2 regions of the Paenibacillus sp. MER TA 81-3 genome follow, and region 1 is predicted to be linked to the other one. Evidence: riboswitches for the same ligand, from Rfam matches in the RefSeq annotation. Region 1 holds a riboswitch; the other holds the start of a gene.

What was found. Region 1 has a riboswitch for ZMP and ZTP ahead of M3650_RS07745 (tetrahydrofolate dehydrogenase/cyclohydrolase catalytic domain-containing protein). Riboswitches for the same ligand answer to the same signal wherever they lie in the genome.
Region 2: linked by a shared signal. The riboswitch ahead of rpiB (ribose 5-phosphate isomerase B) and the one ahead of M3650_RS07745 (tetrahydrofolate dehydrogenase/cyclohydrolase catalytic domain-containing protein) in region 1 are both predicted to bind ZMP and ZTP.

What each region holds. Positions count from the first base shown of each region.
Region 1 is NZ_JAMAWB010000004.1:342,248-351,896, forward strand. Features, by position in the region: gene M3650_RS07715 (GNAT family N-acetyltransferase) at 1-113, shown strand, start outside; gene M3650_RS07720 (sugar ABC transporter substrate-binding protein) at 504-1,832, shown strand; gene M3650_RS07725 (carbohydrate ABC transporter permease) at 1,968-2,876, shown strand; gene M3650_RS07730 (carbohydrate ABC transporter permease) at 2,921-3,730, shown strand; gene M3650_RS07735 (zinc-dependent alcohol dehydrogenase) at 3,777-4,799, shown strand; gene M3650_RS07740 (hypothetical protein) at 4,816-5,433, opposite strand; ZMP/ZTP riboswitch at 5,579-5,663, shown strand; gene M3650_RS07745 (tetrahydrofolate dehydrogenase/cyclohydrolase catalytic domain-containing protein) at 5,759-5,935, shown strand; gene M3650_RS07750 (cyclodeaminase/cyclohydrolase family protein) at 5,932-6,570, shown strand; gene M3650_RS07755 (MFS transporter) at 6,648-7,835, opposite strand; gene M3650_RS07760 (aminopeptidase) at 8,222-9,454, opposite strand.
Region 2 is NZ_JAMAWB010000005.1:123,247-132,895, reverse strand. Features, by position in the region: gene M3650_RS08605 (serine hydroxymethyltransferase) at 214-1,464, opposite strand; gene M3650_RS08600 (TIGR01440 family protein) at 1,573-2,145, opposite strand; gene rpiB (ribose 5-phosphate isomerase B) at 2,167-2,625, opposite strand; ZMP/ZTP riboswitch at 2,913-2,993, opposite strand; gene M3650_RS08590 (low molecular weight protein arginine phosphatase) at 3,041-3,622, opposite strand; gene M3650_RS08585 (manganese efflux pump MntP) at 3,673-4,239, opposite strand; gene M3650_RS08580 (L-threonylcarbamoyladenylate synthase) at 4,330-5,631, opposite strand; gene spoIIR (stage II sporulation protein R) at 6,865-7,620, opposite strand; gene prmC (peptide chain release factor N(5)-glutamine methyltransferase) at 7,841-8,782, opposite strand; gene prfA (peptide chain release factor 1) at 8,779-9,649, opposite strand, start outside.

The DNA of each region.
Region 1 (9,649 bases):
AAGGTTATTTCAAGAAATGTATTCCCTATCAAAATGAATGGTGGGATGAATATTACTACGCTATACTGCGGGAAGAGTGGAACCAGCGGTCTTCAACTAACGTAGAACGTTAGTTCAATAAAACAGCGGCAGTCTAGGACTTTATTTTCTCGTCCATGGCAGCCGCTGTTTCAATTTCGGGGTTAGTCTAATACTCTATTTTCTCGGCACTCTTCCGTGCAATGGTCCTTATGCTCATTCTCCCATACAGTACTGGATGTCTTTAAATTGTCATAAACACCAACAGTATTGACAGCGCTTTCTTGGCTGGGTAATATTATAAATATACCAGAAGTGAACTATAACTTGTCCTATAAACTGTTGCTATACCTTCGTTTTTATATGGAATATTGATTGTTGTGAGGATGGTGGCTACGATAATGATGTTTACAGTGGGGGGGAATACATACAACTGTGGTTCTTATCTAGTTTGTTGATTATATATAGAAGGGATGGTCTTATTTATGGTTAAACGCACGAACATCTTGCTGTTGACGCTTATCTTCTCATTATCGATGCTGCTCGCGGCATGCGGGTCAGGCGGCTCGAATTCAGGTCAAGGAACGGACGCGGGAGAAGCGAAGTCTACGGGAGAACAGGCGAATTCCGGGCAGGACGCTGCAGGGAAGAAGCTGTCTGGCAATATTACGGTATGGATTCATCCGTATGTTGCCGAGGAGAAGAAGGATGAGCTGAAGACGGTGTTTGACGGAGCGATTGGAGCGTTCAACGAGAAGCACCCTGATGTCAAAGTGAAGCTGGAAGAGATTCCGTGGAAGAACCGCGAGCAGAAAATATTGACGGCCCTTGCTGCGGGCAATGGTCCAGATGTGTTCTATCAGCTTCCTGACCAGATTCCCCAATTTGCCAACAAGGACGTGCTTGAACCGTTAACACCTTATTTAGAAGACAACAATATGGACGATTTCTCTCCCGGCTCTTTGGAAGCGGGAACGTATCAAGGGACGTTATATGGATTGCCTATTCTCCAAGAGGCACAAATGATGTTCTATAACCCTGACATCATTAAAGACATCGGTGAAGACCCGGCGAACGTGCCGAAGACGTGGGATGAATATAACGTCTGGGCGGAGAAAGCCGTCGCCAAAGGATATTATGCCCGGGATTTCAATGGGGGTGCCGCATGCTGCAACGCGACGTTGTATCCGATTCTGTGGCAGTTCGGCGGAGATGTAATCGACGACAGTCAGAACGCAGTCATCAACAATGCTGAAGGGGTTGCTGCCTTCCAATTCATTAAAGATATGTATGACAAAGGGTGGATTCCGAAGGACTCCATATCCAATCAAGATCAGTTCCCGGAATATTTGTCTGGAAAAATGTTATCGGTATGGGGAGCGGGCGTTACTCTGAGCGTGCTAAAGACCGAGAATAGAGACTATGTGACCGGTCCGCCGTTAAAGGGAAAGGCAGAAGCAAGCTTTGGAACCGTCGGTATGTTCGTGGTGCCAAAAAAAAGCAAAAATAAAGAAGCGGCGGCTGAATTCGTGAAGGTGCTGACCAACACGGAAACGCAAATGGCGTTCAACAAGCTGGCGAATTATATTCCGACTCGCAAGTCAGCTTCCTCCATCTACGATAATGATGAAGATATGAAGAAGTTTCTTGAGGTGGCGGCCTATGCCCGCCCGGGCGTGATGAGTCCCGTCGCAAGAACGATTATGCCTAAGATTCAAGCGGAAATCGCTGCTATGCTCGAAGGCGGGAAGACGCCTCAGCAAGCGGCGGATGCAGCGGCCAAAGCCATTCAAGACGAACAAAGCAAAGGGTAACGAATGCCGAAGCGTTGATTCGTTAAGGATGCGGGGGATCATCGCAAGCAGAGTTGCGGTGGCCCCCGCTATTATTAATTAATGGGATCGTAGGTGATTACTTTGTCAAAAGCGAACGGTCAGGCCGAGCCGCTGATCCTTCAGCACAAACCGCCATTAGGCAGGCGATTCCGGCTGGAATTCAAGAAAAATGCGATCGTGTACGTGTTTTTGATTCCGATTTTGGCCCACTTTCTCGTATTTCAAATATTTCCGCTCGCCTTTAGCTTTGTGCTGACGTTTATGGACTGGCCGATTATTGGTTCGCCGAAATATGTAGGGCTTGCGAATTGGAGTTATTTTTTTCAAGACGAGATTGCTTGGAAAGCGATCTGGAATACCGTGTTGTTTTCCGTTTATTATATTTTGCCGACGATGGGCATGGGGCTTGGATTGGCGCTGTTGGTCAACTCCGGCGTGAAGGCTTCCGGCTTTTTTAAGAGCTTGTATTTCCTCCCTGTCGTTACGTCCTTCGTTATTATTTCCGGTATTTGGGCTTGGCTCTTCAAAGGCACGGAATACGGGATGATCAACTATATATTGAGCTGGATTGGCATCGATACGCAATTGTTCTTTTCCGATTCCAAGCAGGCGCTGCCCGTATTGGCCGCCCTGAGCGTGTTCAAAGTAAGCGGCAGCACCATGGTTTATTATTATGCAGGCTTGAAATCAATCCCGAGCCATCTGTATGAAGCGGCCAAAATCGACGGCGCCTCGAAGTGGAGAACGTTCTGGAGAGTGACCTTCCCGCTGCTGCTGCCGATCCATTTCTATGTGGCGATTATTACGACGATCGGTTCTTTCCAAATATTTGATTCCGCGTATTTGATAACGGGCGGCGGACCTAATTACGCTACGACCACTCTTGTGTATTACTTATACGAGGAAGGCTTTACAGGACTTCGCTTGGGTTACGCCAGCGTCCTTGCTTATATTTTGTTCTTTATTATTTTCGCCATCTCGCTCGTGCAGCGCAAATATTTGGGGAAAGATGTGCACTATTAAGCTGCACGTCACAGCAGGAGGAGGAGCTTGCTTTGACTGTCTCAATGAAGAAGAACGTATTTGTATACCTGATGCTCATGATCCTCGGAATCATCTTCTTTTTCCCATTTGCGATGATGATTTTAGGTTCGCTGCAAAAGGTGGAAAGGGCTACGGCCGATCCGTTGTTCTGGATCCCGACCAATCCCACGTTGTACAACTTCAGCTACATTATGAACCAAAGCTCGTTCGTGCAGTGGATTAAGAACTCATTGGTCATCACCATCGTCCCTGTTCTGGCGCAAATCTTTTTCGGAGCAGTGCTTGGCTATATTTTTGCGAAAAAGAAATTTCCCGGTCGTGAATTCGTGTTCTGGACGATGATGGCTGTCGTCATGGTGCCGGGTCAACTGCTCATCATTCCGAAATATGTCATGTTCAGCCAATTTGGCTGGATTAATACGTATGCTTCGATCATTGTGCCAGAGCTGTGGGCAATTATGGGCGTGTTTCTCGTGCGGCAATTCATGATGACCATCCCGAAGGACTTGGAGGAAGCGGCCTATATGGATGGGGCGGGCGACTTTACGATTTTCTTCCGCATTATGCTGCCGCTTGCTAAGCCGGCCATTGCGACGATCGGGACGTTTGCCTTCATTAGCTGCTGGAACGATTTGTTCACTCCGCTCATCTTTATGACGTCCGAGGATATGTTTCCGATTACGGTGGGGCTGGCCTCCATTTTGACGAAGGAAGGGAATTTCGGGGTTGAGATGGCCGGCTCCGCGATTTCATTCGTGCCCACGTTCCTCATTTTCATTTTCTTCCAACGTTACTTTACGGAAGGCATCGCCATGACGGGACTTAAATCTTAACGATTCACGAAAGCGCGCAATACCGCACAAGAAAGGGAGAATCAGCATGATATCGGTTGTAGCATTGGATGGGAAAATCAAGACGGTTACCCTCCCCGAGCCGAATGTGAAGCAGAACTTCGTCTTGGTTGATACGGAATACTCAGCCATCAGCCCGGGTACGGAAATGATGATGTCGGAGAAAAAAACGGACCGCCCGATCCCGCTGGGCTACAGTGCCGCCGGCATTGTGCGGGAAGTGGGAGCGGGCGTCACTCATGTGCAGGCGGGACAGTGCGTCGCGTGCTACGGCGCTCCGTTCGTGCGGCATGCCGGCTTGTTGGCGGTGCCGAAGCATTTGCTCGCGCCCATTCCCGATGGAATGGATATTCGGGAGGCTGCCTTTGCTGGCCTGGGCGCGATTGCGATTCACGCGCTGCGGCAGGCCAATCTCCAGTTCGGCGAGCAGGCGGTCGTAGTCGGACTGGGCATATTGGGACAGATGATGTGTCAAATTGGGAACGCTGCGTCCTATCATATGTTAGGCTATGATCTGCTGCCCGAACGCTGCGAGGTGTTGCGCGAATGTGGAGTCGACGACGTGCATTCGACGCTGGAAGGGATCGATGCTGCCATTCAAGACGCCACCGGCGGAGAAGGGGTGGATACCGTCTTCTTGTGTACAGGACGGAATGCGGCGGGGATGATCGATCAGGCGCTCACTTGGATTCGGGATCGCGGCAAAGTGGTCATTGTCGGAGACTTGGAAATGGAATTCAACCGGGAGCTGATGTTCTCCAAGGAAGCGCAAATCTTAATCTCCCGCGCCGGCGGACCGGGCAGATACAAGCGCGAGTATGAAGTAGACGGCATCGATTACCCGAAAGGGTATGTGCGCTGGACCGAAGGCAGGAATGTGGGCGAATATGTGCGCCTGCTCGCCGAGAAGCGAATCCAGGTCGCGCCGCTCATCTCAGCCGAAATGCCAGTGGCTGAAGCCGCTGCAGCCTACGAGCGTTACAAGGCATCTCCCCGCGATACGGTAGGTATTGTGTTGTCCTACCAGCCATGTTCATTCGCAGTGGAATGAAGGGAAAGATAGCTGATCATGAAATGAAATCGACATTGGCGATGAACGATAATCCTGCAGGATTTTCACTTCCAAGCGGATTAAGAATATAATTGACCGCTGTAAACGATACTACCACGACATATATCGCTCCGGGAGGAAGCGGATTGCTGCTGCTGTTTTTGTACACTCTTATGCCTTGCCAATTGTAAGGCGGCGTTTCGCTTAGGCCGACAATAGGATCCATATTTCCATCCAAGAGCACTGGAGGAGTTAACGTCTGCACCAACACAGGGGTCGGTGGACTAAAATTATAAACATCAACCCGGGCCACATGGGCATTGTCGGAAAAGACGCATAAATTTACGTTAATTGTGAGCGGATTAGGGTTGCCGATGCCGCCGCTTCTTGCGGCAAATCCTCTGCTTTGACCATCGGATGTAGTTGAATCCCAAATGTATCGGGAATTTATAGTGGGGAAAGGCCCGTTGTCATTCGAATATTTAATTAATTGGGGCCAAAGAGTATAGCGGGGGATAACCGTGGCTTTATTGCCTGGCGCTCCGCTTACGGCCAAAGCAATGGCTGTATCCCGGTCATTCGCAACATATACGTTACTGCTACTAACTATTATAGCCTGACCTACAATAGGCATTCGATAACACCCTCTTCTAGATGAATGTGCTTCGCTGTTCCATGGTATTCACGACAGGTTAGATGTGACGGGGCGCAGGAATTTATTTTGTAAAAGCAAAAAAGGTTTTCTTTTTTATTCCGATTTGGTAGGATAAAAGAAATTGAATGCTGTATGTAACTGGCGAAAATAGTGGGAGCAACCACAAGGGAGCATACAGTCGGAATGTACCGTTCGCCTGGGTAAAAGTGTTTGTTGAAGACTCGCTTGTTGAGCTTCGGCAAATGCTTTTTTTGTTTTTCACATTTCACATTATTGCAATCGCTATGCCACAGGAGGTTATACGATGGGAATGGTCATGAAAGCAAAAGAAGCCGCGGATGCCGTGTACAACGATATCCGGAAGAGAGTGGAGGAGTACGCGTCACAGGGACATCTTCCTTGCATTGCCACGATTCTCGTCGAGGGGGATCTCGCCTCCGCTTATTATGCGAAGATGAAGCAGAAGGCGGCGAAGCAATGAATCAGGCCATAACGTGGGACAGTTCGATACGGAGCTTTCTGGAGCGGGCGGGCAGCGCCGATCCGACACCGGGTGGAGGAAGCGTGGCCGCGCTCGTAGCGGCGCTCGGCGCAGCGATGACCTCGATGGTGGGCAATCTGTCGCAGGGCGAGAAATTCGCAGGCATTCGGGAACAAATTGAGCTTACGCTGAACGAGATGAACAGTCTGTCTGCGCTATGCGAGGAGCTGCTTGCCGACGACATTCGCACTTTCGGGCAGTACATGGAGGCGCTACGGCTGCCCAAGGGGACCGAGGAAGAGCAGGCGAACCGCAGACAAGCGCTGCGCGAAGCGACCTATGCGGCCATCGAAGTTCCGCTCCGGCTGCTCCGGGTATGCAGAGACGGGATGCGCATTGCAGCCGCAATCGCGGAGACGTCTAACAAGAACGTCATTTCTGATTTGGGCATTGGGGCGATATTGTTCGAGGCGGCGGCCCAATCCGCCTATTTGACAATTGAGATTAACCTTGCCTCGGTGAAGGATGCGGAACGAAAGGGAGAGTACGCAGAGCGATCCTCTCAACTGCTGCTGGAGAGCGGGCAGTTGAAAGAGTCGACGATGCATACAGTCCGTCAACGAATCGCAGGATAGGGAATATGTACAACGTCAGTATGAAAAAGGCCGACGGTTCCCGGTGGAATCGTCGGCTTACGCGCGGTATGGACACATTATGAAGAGATAGCTTGCTGCCGCTGATGCCGATCGGTATACAATACCTTCGTCATTAGCCCAATCGAAGCGACAATCAAGGCCGCAGGAATCCAGAAGATGCGCGGCGTTACCCCTTCAATTAACAACGGCAGGAAGTAGCCGATGAGAGAAGCCGTCTGGGAAATGAATACGTACAGACTGGCGCCGAAGCCCGCCTTGTGGATGAACATGCGCTGCACATAGCCCATGCCAACGCCATACAGCACGGACACGAAGAACGAGTACAACGGCTGCACAAGGAAAAATATGGTCAATGACCCGCTGACGCTGTAGGTCAAATAAGTGACCAGCGCAAAGGAGCTGCCGAGCAGGATAACGGGCTTGCTGCCGTATTTGGCGGCCCAGTAGCCGGCCATCGTCATGAACAAGAGCTCGAACACGGCCTGCGTACTCCAAATGTAAGACATCAGGCGCGGATCCCCGAACTGCTCGTGAACGACGAGCGGCAAATACAATCCGCGAATCGCATCGGCGCAGGACAGCAGCAGGATGGCGAACAGCATGATGAGGGAGAACGGTTCTCCCTTAATAGCCTTATTGGCAGATGCCTCTGCCGTAATTTCTTTATAGAACAGCAGTAGGATGAACAAGGCCGCATATCCCGCCAAATTACCCCACAGCACGCCCTGGAACGTCGCCAGCAAATACAAATTGGCTCCGAGCAGCAAACCCGTGAAGAAGCCGACGCTGTACGTTGCGCGCAGCCAAATCTGGGCGATCTCTACGACGTCCGGTGCCATGCGCGTAAAATGATTGCGGGCCATCGCGAACAGCTGTCCCATAATCATGCCGGAGGGTGCGGTCGCCAACGCCATCCCGATAAGTGCGGGCATGTAGCTTGCAGCATTCATATAGATGAGCAGACCTGCCATGCAAATAAGGGAAGCGATGATCGGAATCGTCTTCTTCCGCTTCATGCTGTCACTGATGAATCCGACCGAGATCGTAAGCACCATGTTCAAAAAGAGTGATATGGCGAAAATCGAAGCAATCTCGCCTTTGCCGAGTCCTATCGACTCCTTTAAATAAATGGCGTTCATCGGAGCCAGAATCCCTGTTCCGATTCCGTACAGAAAGAGGGTCAGCAGGAGAAAGCCCGCGCCCTTAATCCTCATAAACACCTTGAAATCCTGCCATATGTGCATGAAGGAGTCTCCTTCCTCTAAAATGCCATCTATTTTCTACCATTATGCGCATGCTTGAATGATTACGACAAGCATTAATATCATAGTTCCAATCGAGCTGCACCCCCTGAACCTTGTTCATGTGCCGCCATGCTTTGCTTCACTCTCCCCTCAAGTCAGTAAACGGTTTCTGATGGATTGGGAGAGTGGACAAAAGAGGTGTTTCAAAGGATACGGTGGGCATCATCGGGATGGATATAAATGAATAAAACCAGAATGCCGGACTAGTCCTGTTTAAATTCATTTGGCGATCAATCAGAAGTCATTAGAATATAGAAAGCGGCAGGAGCGTCATGCTCCTGCCGCTAAACTGCGTCAAACCGTTAAAGCCTCAAATCGTAGGCTCGTTAAATCGCCCAATTGCCCTTGCGGAAGATTGGCTCGACAGCACCGTCTTCATGAATGCCGTCAATGTCCATCTCCGCGGATCCAATCATGAAATCGACGTGCGTGATGCTGATGTTCACGCCGGCCGCAGCGAGCTCTTCCTGTGACATCGTCTTGCCGCCCTCCACGTTGAAGGCATAGCCGCTTCCGATCGCCAGGTGATTCGATGCATTTTCATCGAACAGCGTATTGTAGAACAGGACATTCGATTGCGAAATCGGAGATTCGTGCGGCACGAGCGCAACTTCGCCCAAGTAATGCGAACCTTCGTCGGTGTCAACAAGCTGCTGCAAAATGTCTTGTCCCTCTTCTGCTTCGACCTTCACGATACGCCCATTTTCGAACGTCACTTTAAAGTTATTGATGAGGTTGCCGCCGTAGCTGAGCGGCTTCGTGCTTGACACATAGCCGTTCACGCCGGATTTGTGCGGTACGGTGAATACTTCTTCGGTCGGCATGTTCGCCATGAATGGAACATCCTGCTCGTTCGTGCTGCCTGCGCCTACCCACAGGTGCTTCTCTGGCAGCTCGATCGTCAAGTCCGTGCCTGGCGCTGTATAGTGCAGCTTATGAAAATGCTTGCCGTTCAATACATCCACTTTTTTATGTAAGGTCGCGTTGTGTTCTTTCCAAGCTTCCACCGGATCAGGCGTGTTGAGACGCACAGATTCGAAAATCGCATCCCACAGCTTCGCGATTCCTTCTTCGCCGTTCAGCTCTGGGAACACTTTGGCTGCCCATGCTTGGGTCGAAGCCGCGACGACCGTCCAGCTTACTTTATCCGATTGGACGAATTGGCGGAAGCGCTCCAGTGCTTTGCCCGACGCCTTCTGATTGTTGCCGATCCGCTGCGGATCGATGCCCTTCAGCAAATCTGGATTGGAGGATACGATGGAGATGAACGCTGCTCCTTTATCCAGAAATGCGTTGCGCTTCTCGACTTCCCACTGCGGGAACTGAGTGAACACGTCGTCCGCCGCTTTTTCGAACTTCAAGCGCGTCAGCGTATCGTCCGTCCATTCAACATGGACATTGCTTGAGCCTGCACCGTACGCTTTGCTTGCCACGAGGCGAACGAGGGGTGCCATTTCAAGCGATCCTGTCACGAACACGGGTTGCCCTTGCTGTACGTTTACGCCTATCTTCACGATGAGCTCAGCGTATTGTTCCAACTGTTGTTCGAATGTTGCCATATGTCATCACCTTTTTCAATTGTTATAGGGTCTTCATAGAGCTTGCCGTGATACATTCACTATACCTTATTCGCGGGCGGCTAGACAAACTATTACCCGAAGCGCTCTCGGCGCAGGAGTTCCCAGCTGTCGTGACGGCGGAAGCGGTATCATCTCGGACAGAGACAGTGGCATCGCGGACGCCAACAAAATAGC
Region 2 (9,649 bases), on a different contig from region 1:
TATTAGTAAACATTCTTTGGATTGGTTATACATGCAAGCGAATAAGCCATGGGAAAAAGGTAGTGCATCACTACATTCACACAGGTACATTGACCCATCTCCTACTACTGATGTCCTTAATGCTTAGCCATCTGCAGCACATACAAAAACAGGCCGCGCATGCCTGTTCAAGGCATACCGGCCTGTGTCAGCGGGAACCCGCTGCCTTTACCATTAATATTTCAATGTCTCATACAACGGATATTGCGCCGTCAAGTCACGTACCATACCTCGCGCTTTATCTAATACTGCCGCATCTGCCGGATTTTTGAGCGTCATAGCGATGACCTGCCCGATAATGCGCATAGCCGCCACATCCATGCCGCGCGAAGTTGCTGCCGGCGTCCCGATACGGATCCCGCTTGTAATGAACGGGCTCGTCGGATCGAACGGAATTGCATTCTTGTTCACGGTAATGCCAACGGAATCAAGAACTTTTTCCGCATCTTTACCAGTTATGTTGATGCCGCGCGTATCGATGAGCATGAGGTGATTGTCCGTACCACCGGATACGATCGTCAATCCTTCCGCCATAAGGGACTCTGCCAGTACTTGCGCATTTTTAATCACCTGCTCGGCATGCTCCTTGAAGGACGGCTGCAATGCCTCGCCCAGAGCAACCGCTTTGGATGCGATGACGTGCATGAGCGGACCGCCTTGCGTTCCCGGGAATACTGCCTTGTCAATCGCCTGAGCCCATGCTTGGCGGCACAGAATCATGCCTCCGCGCGGACCGCGCAACGTCTTATGCGTCGTCGTCGTTACAAAGTGGGCATGGGGAACTGGGCTCGGATGCAGTCCAGCCGCTACGAGGCCGGCAATGTGAGCCATGTCGACAAAGAACAGCGCGCCTACGTCGTTCGCAATTGAAGCCAGTGCCTCAAAGTCGATAATACGCGGATAAGCACTGGCACCTGCAACGATCATTTTCGGGCGATGTTTGAAAGCTGCCTTGCGCACCTTGTCATAATCGATGCGGAACGTATCTTCTTCGACGCCATATGCAACGAAATTATACAACAGGCCCGATGCGTTGACAGGGCTGCCGTGCGTCAAGTGTCCACCATGCGCCAAGTCCATCCCGAGTACCGTATCTCCCGGCTTCAATGCTGCCAAATATACAGCCATGTTCGCTTGCGCTCCGGAGTGCGGCTGCACATTAACATGCTCCGCTCCGAACAGTTCCTTCGCACGATCCCGCGCGATGTTCTCGACGATGTCGACATGCTCGCATCCGCCGTAGTAGCGTCTGCCCGGATAGCCTTCCGCATATTTGTTCGTGAGCACCGTACCCATCGCTTCCATCACCGCTTCGCTTACGATGTTCTCCGAAGCGATAAGTTCAATGTTGTTGCGCTGACGCTGCAGTTCCAGATCCATTGCTTTCAATACGTCCGGATCGGATTGTCTTAAATGATCTACCATTACCATAACCCTCCCATTGTTAAATTACCTTATTGCAATGTATGACAACGCATTCTGCGTTAAGGTTCCATGTGTTATCGTCATCCGGCAGCCTTCTTACTCCTCATCTTACTCACAGGAATCTGTACCTGCGATATCCGGCAGTCGATAGACGGCTCTTTCCCCGCCGATAAGCTTCGGCCGCGTTGCCGCCATATTGACTCTTGCCTTGCCGATAGTGCGTACCTCAGTTCGGAGCGGCACGGCAACCCGGCGTATGTGCATGCCGATGAGCGTCTCGCCGATGTCGATTCCGGCATCAGCTGCGATTGTCTCCGCCAAGCAAGCAGCGGATAATCGACGATACGCATAGGCAGCCATTGATCCGCCCGCTGTCGGAACAGGTACTGCAGCAACTTCCTCAAGCCCGAACCGTTCGAGCGTGTGCCGTTCTACGACGAGCGCGCGATTAAGGTGCTCACAGCATTGAAATGCCGTGTAGAGCCCGAATTCCGTATGCAGCACATCCAGCCCGGCAAAAATCTCCTGGGCTACATCAAGCGTGCCCGACGTTCCTATCCGCGCCCCGGCTACCTCACTCGTGCTGCACCCGATAACAACCAGCTGCCCGGGCTTCAAGTCCGCCGCTTGCACGAGGGCACGTGCAGCCGCTCCTGCCTGCTCGCGAGTGTTACTACTCATAATAACTCCACCTCCGCTTCATTACGGTGCAGGGTGATATTTATGCTCCACATCGGTTACTTTGCCCAGACGCCCTACATGACGTTCGCCTCGGCTGAATTCCGTGCTCAGCCAGACGCGCACAATTTCCTCAGCAAGCCCAGGCCCGATGACACGCTCACCCATGGCCAGTACGTTCGTATCGTTATGTTCGCGGGTCGCTTTCGCAGAGAACAGATCGTGAACGAGCGCGCAACGCACACCCGGCACTTTGTTCGCGGCGATGGACATGCCGATGCCTGTGCCGCAAATGAGCACGCCCCGGTCTGCTTCCCCGGAAGCAACCATCTCTGCAACCGGCACCGCGTAATCTGGATAGTCTACCGATTCCGTACAATTGCAGCCCAAGTCAACAACATCATGACCCATGTCCTTAATGACTGAAATAATTCCATCTTTCAACCGCACACCGGCATGATCTGCGCCTACGGCAATTTTCATTGTTATTCCCTCCATCCGTCGTCTTTCATTAAGGCGCATCCAACGTTGTTCATGAGACAAGCCATGGCTCTATTATAACGAATTTCCGGGAAGTTGGAGCAAACAAATTGCATTTTCTTCCCTCTCTCTTACCATCCCCTGAGACAAGCGCCTCATACGAATGCAGGATGCTCGCCCCGATGCAATATCCAAGAAATCACATCCATAACAACTCAGCACCATCTATACCATATATAGCATAATATAACATGAAAAAAAGAGCATAGCATGGCAATTACCATACACTGCTCTTTCGCCCAGGCGACCGGCCGTATTATTCGATGCTCCACCGTGGTTACCCACTTTCGTCGCCAGTTACATCGAACCTGCATTTTCTATCCCTGATAATAAAGGATACGGAAATGAAATGCAATCCCTATTTGTCCAGCTTGTCCAGCAGCAGATGAAGCGCCTCGCGGATTTCCGCAGCCGTCATTCGGTACTGCTCTAACGTGCCTCCGAATGGATCCGCCACATCCATGCTCGGTGCGCGCCGCTGCAGTTCAAAGAGCTGCTTCCGTTCTTCTTCAGTCGGCTCTTCACCCAGCGCCAGCTTCAACTGCAGTTCCGCCGCCAGAGCAAGCAGTTGTTCCCGCTCATCCACCACCGCCCCGTCCTGCTCTACATACTCTTTCAGCGCGAACGTCTTGTCCGCTGCATGAGGAAAGCGCTGCAGCACATGCTGCTTATGACCAAAGGTTAACGTCAAAATAATATCCGCCCACTGTATCCCTTCTTCGTTCAGGGCAGTGGACCGAAACGTCCGATGGCTCGTAATTTGCTGTTCGGCAAGCGCTTCAGCCGCATGCTCCGAAATAGGAGTGCCATCCCACGCCGCTACGCCGGCCGACTTCACATCTAGGTCCAAAGACCTATCCTCTGCCAAATGTCTCAGCATCGCTTCTGCCATAGGACTGCGGCAAGTGTTGCCTGTGCACACAAACAAAATGCGTTTCATAATCACATTCCCCCTCTCGTGAAGTTCTCCTCTATCTATTGTACCCTAAGTCAAGAAGGGATCAAAAACAAGATGCCGAATACGAGTAATACAGCACCGCCCACCGCTTCGCCGTACTCACCGAGCCGCTGTCCCGCATGATGTCCAAGCAGCAGCCCGAGAATGGACATCGCACCGCCGAACAGACCAAATGCAGCGAGCGTAATCAGCAAATCAGAACGGAACATGCCAAGCGTTACTCCGACAGAGAACGAATCGACACTGACGCTCAGCGCAAACAAAATTGTACCCCAGAACGAAGCCGTGTCGATAAAGTGAGATGCTCCCCCTTTGAACGAGCTGTAAATCATATGTCCGCCGAGCATTACGAGAAGAGCGCCGGCAGCCATCGCCGTCACCTTCCCGAGCACAATGCTCATATATATGCCCGTTATGACGCCCATCAGCGGCATCAGTACATGAAAGAGCGCGATGACGACGCTGATGCGAAAGGCATCCATCCGCCGTACCCCTCTCATTCCGATGCCAAGACATAGGGAAAAGGCGTCCGAGCCAAGAGCCAGGGCCATAGCGAGAATCGTAATCCATTGACCTAGGGGTGCAGCCGTTTCCCACATCTGCCTCTCTCCTCGTCCGATCGTCTTTAATCAACGTATGCGGACAAGGCCTTAATCATGACAAGCTCTATTTTACCCATTTTCATATCTTTAACAGTGGATGATACGGTGACCCGCTGCTTTAATAAGCCGGTTCATGACGGCAAGTCCCATGCCTTCTGCCGGACAAGCCTCCGCCAGCATATAGGTGGCTCCCGCTTCATCGAAATGGCGCAGCGCATCATATAAATGATGGGCCGCTTCCTCCAGCGCCTCCACGCTTCCAAGCGATACGACGATGTCCGCCCGGTATTGCTCGGCATGCTCTCTGAATGCCAATACACCGGTCGTCTCGCCGCGTCCTTTGGCTGCATCCAGTTCCGCTTGGATGCAGCGGCTTACGCGGTCCGCCGACGGTCCCTGCACGATAGAAAGGGTGCCTTGCGGCGCATAATGCGTATATTTCATTCCAGGCGAGCGCGGCGCAGGTTGTACCGAGAGCAGCTCATCTGAGCGTTCTGCCGCTTGCTCTGCCGTGTGGCCCGCTGCGCCTTCCTTCAATGGCGGTTCAGCTGCAAGTCCTGAAGCATGCTCTGCCATACGCTGCGACTCGATCGGTGCCGCCGAAGGAGAAGACGGCGGCAATGCTCTCGTCATGCCGCCGTTCGGATCGACCGCTGGATCGACCGTCACCTCGGCCGCCACTTCACGCAGCATCGCTGTCGTAATTCCACCCGGCCGCAGCACGTGCACACGATCGCCCTGCACTTCGAGCACCGTGGACTCCACGCCGACGCCTGCTGTGCCGCCGTCAACGATGCCGCCTATGCGGCCGTCCAGGTCCGCGCGCACATGCTCCGCGCGGGTTGGGCTCGGTCGTCCCGAGCGGTTCGCGCTTGGTGCCGCAATCGGGCAGCCTGCAGCGCGAATGAGCGCAAGCGCCGTATCGTGCGCCGGCATGCGCACGCCCACGGTGTCGAGCCCTGCGGTCACGCGGGAAGAGACCGCGTTCGGCCGGACCGGCAGCACAATGGTAAGCGGCCCCGGCCAGAAGCGTTCCATCAACCGCTGTGCGGTCTCTCCGTAGGGCAGCACCAGCGCATCCAACTGCGCCACATCCGCGATATGCACGATGAGCGGATTGTCTGACGGGCGTCCTTTGGCGGTAAAAATGCGTTCCACAGCCTCACTGTCGCAAGCATTCGCCCCGAGGCCATATACCGTCTCCGTCGGGAAGGCAACCGTCTGCCCTGCTGCCAGCATGGCGGCGGCTTGCACAATGCACGCTTGTTCCTGTACCGGAATCGCCCCATCCACCTTCCACCACTTCGTGGCTTGAGGCCGGGCAGCGGCGTGGCTAATGGGTGCTCCTATGCGGTTTGCTTCGACTTTGCTATCATTTGATTTGTTCATGGCGTCAAGTCCTTACTGTTATTGAGGTTGTGTACTTTCTTCCTATTGCTCTTATTCCTCGATATAGATTACCTAGTATCTGCTGCTTGTTATTTTTGTTATTTGTTAATTGTTATTTGTCATCGTTTATCGTTTATCATTTTAGCGTTTAGCGTTTAACGTTTAGCGTTTAGCGTTTAGCGTTTGGCGTTTTAGCGTTTATTGGCCGTTTACAAGTTGTTTGTTTGCCGCATTCTAGTTGCTGTCTATTACTTGCTCGTTGTTTTACCGGGGCTTGTAGATGATTTAAACTGAGCGTCTCACTCTGTTCCCATACTGTAAAGGTGCATCCCGTTCAAGCCTTTTTCTAAAAATAAACTCCATGAGATGTAAAAGTTCAGGTGATCCCCTTCATATCGCACAAATAATGGATAAACTAACGAATCTTCACGTACTTTTGCATTAGAAAGGTAAACAAGACATCTTCAGTCGATTGTGAAAAACAGCAAGAAGGTAATGTTGTTGCATCGCAAGAAAAGATGCCGAAGGAGCTTCGACATCTTTTCTTTCACGTTCCTTTGCTTCTTCATTAGTTGTACCATAAGAGCCGGAGGATCGTCCAGTTATAGCATAATTACGCAGTTAGTTGCGTATATAGCGAAAACAACATATATCATATTCATAGCATGCAGTGTTTCATATTAAGTTTTCATTAGAATGCACAACACACGTATACAGTAGTCAATGGCATATCGTTTTCACATTAATAAAAAATAATTGCAGCAATTGATTACAAAATGTATATCAAACTATATAAGTTGAACTGCATTGTTTGCCCCGCTCGAAGTAAGTCCCATTGGAAAACATACAGTAGAAAGTACCAATTAGTCGGTTAAACCGCATTTAGACTGTATTTCGTACAGTGGATCTGCTGTTTTTCAGCATTTGCTGTGGAATGAGTGACAAAGCATTGGATGAACTCCAATGAAACCCGACCGTAAAAAGATATATGTGCTGTTCCGTTGGATAAAATCCAATGGAGGATTGGAAAAGGAGTACAGCCTAGCGTTCAGCCCTGGGCCGTATGAATATCAGCGCACACAATCAATTACTCGGAAGGTTTATAGTTCAACTTATATAGATATCATCCAAAAATGAGCCGAGTGTATACACGAATGCACTATTGAAAATTATCTGAATAATTATTTTAGAAATATGATTGCACAAATAATTTGAATATATGAAAAGCATATCTTATCCGACTAGAGCAGTCCACACTTCAGAAATCCATTGAAGCAAAGTGACAAGCATATCCCATAAGAAAAATCGGACTTCAGTCGCATCCTCAGCGGCACTCGGATCGTCGTTAGCAGCATCCCCCGCTACACCTGCTTGCTGCGCTTCGGCTGTTTTTCCCGCTTGCAGGTCGCCGCTTGCTGAACCTTGTGCCGTATCTCCATCAATAAAGCAGAGCGGCGGGAACAACACGCACCACCAATTCTGCCCTTCGCCTGCCCCCAACGTCACGAGCAGCGCCTCATACATGCCGGCAGGATACACGTTGCCGCCGTACCATTTTGCCGGGAAAGACACTTCGCCTAGCTCCAGCTTCGCTTCGTAAGACATGTCTTGTTCGGCGAGCACGTCTGCCGCCGCCTGCGCCAGCTCATCCATATGCTTCGCAATGAGCGCCTGGGCCTCGTCCCGTGATTGCGGTGCAGCTTCATGCTGCAGCCAGCCGTTAATCTGCTCGACGATCGCATCGCGTACCATGCGCTTTACTTGCTGGTCCCGATCCGTATCGGAGTTCGCCAGCACCCGCAAGCGTATCGCATCCTCCGGAATTACGTCATCGGCATTCCGACCTGAAGCTTCTTGTAAGGCCGCATTTGCCTTCAATTCCTTAACTTCACCTATAGCCGCATCCACACGACCAATTTCCCAACGCATCAAAGCTCCCGCTGCCATCGTGACAAGTGCGAGACCGAGTACGAACACACGAATCTTCATGTTCATTCTACTCCTTGTGAGGTTGGGCGCGCCTCTTGTCTATCATTATGTCCGGCAGTCAGGTGATTAAACCTAGCAATTTCGATTTTCACAGAAAAAAAGATAGAGTCTCTCCGATCCGGCAGCCATAAGGAAGGCGGCACAGACGCGAAAAAACTCTATCTCCGAAATAAATCGAATTATTCAATGCGCGTGCTGCGAATCATTGCACATTGCGCAGCTAACGCACGCCGATGACGTGGCGCTCAATGCCCGCCAAGTCAGGCACAATGACGAGCTTCGAGCCGTAGCCGGCGCTCTTCAGCAGCGCGGCTACGGCGTGGGCCTGTCCTTGGCCCACCTCGAAGCCAATCAGGCGCGGCGCCGCGCCAAGCAGCGGCAGCATGGCGACGAGACGGCGATACGGGTCGAGCCCGTCCGCACCGCCGTCCAGCGCCGTGCGGGGCTCATAATCGCGCACCTCGCGCATGAGCCCCGCCAAGTCGCCGGCCGGAATGTACGGCGGGTTGGACACAAGGATGTCCAGCCCGCGGCCGGCGAACGGCGCCAGCAGGTCGCCCTGCAGCCACGACAGGCGCGACGCCACGCCGAGGCGCTCCGCGTTACGCTCGGCTACCCGCAGCGCCGCTGGCGAAATGTCGCCGGCCATGACGCGCCACGCCGAGCGCAGGTGCGCCAGCGTGCACGCGATGGCGCCGCTCCCCGTGCCGACGTCCGCCACCTCAAGCGGCGCCTCCTCCGGCCAGAGGCGGGCCGCTTCCGCGATGACGGCCTCCACGAGCAGCTCCGTCTCCGGACGCGGAATCAGCACGTCCGGCGTCACCTCAAACGGCAGGCCATAGAAATGCTGCCAGCCGATAATATATTGCGTCGGCTCGCCCGCAGCCCTCCGCGATATCGCCTCCTCGAAGCGGCCGTTCACCGCTTCCGGCAGCGCATCCGGCAAGGCAACCAAATAAGCCGCACGCTCCATCTCCAGCTCATGCCGCAGCAGCAGCTCGGCATGATGCGCAGCGTCATCCACCCCGCTCGCCGCTAAAAAAGAAGAAGCCTGCACCCAGGCTTCTCGAATCGTCGCAGGCACAACGAGGTGAAAGCGCAGGGCCGGATTGCCGGTTCCCTGCGTCTGTCCTTCACTCATCGATCTGCTGTGCTCACTCATGCATGATTCTCCTTTTCAAGGAGCTCCGCTTGTTCCGTCAACGTCAACGCTTGAACAATCTCTTCCATATCCCCATTCATCACCTGGTCGAGCTTGTGCAGCGTCAACCCGATGCGATGGTCCGTCACGCGGCTTTGCGGGAAGTTGTACGTCCGAATCCGTTCACTGCGGTCACCTGTACCGACCTTGCTCTTCCGCTCGCCTGCGTATTTCGCTTCCTCTTCTTGCCGCTTAACGTCGAAAATACGCGCGCGCAGCACTTGCAGCGCCTTCGCTTTATTATCATTCTGTGATTTGCCGTCTTGGCACGTCGCTACGATTCCGGTCGGAATGTGCGTGACACGTACGGCTGACTTCGTCGTATTGACGGACTGTCCGCCCGCGCCGGAGGAACAGAATGTATCGACACGGATATCCTTATCGAAAATCTCCACTTCAAAGTCTTCGATTTCCGGCATGACCGCTACCGTCGACGTGGACGTGTGGATGCGGCCGCCCGATTCCGTAGATGGAATGCGCTGCACGCGATGCGCTCCGCTCTCATACTTCAGCTTGCTGTAGGCGCCTTTGCCGGATACCAAGAAGATGACCTCTTTGAAACCGCCCAAATCGCTGATGTTGGCTTCCATCAGCTCCGTACGCCAGCCTTTCGTATCCGCATAACGTGTATACATGCGGTACAAGTCGGCCGCGAACAACGCCGCTTCGTCGCCGCCGGCCGCGCCGCGAATTTCGACGATGACGTTCTTGTCGTCGTTCGGATCCTTGGGCAGAAGCAAGATGCGAATATTCTCATCCAACTCAGCTTGGCGCGCGCTCAGTTCTTCAATTTCCATCTTCACCATGTCACGCATTTCATCGTCCAGC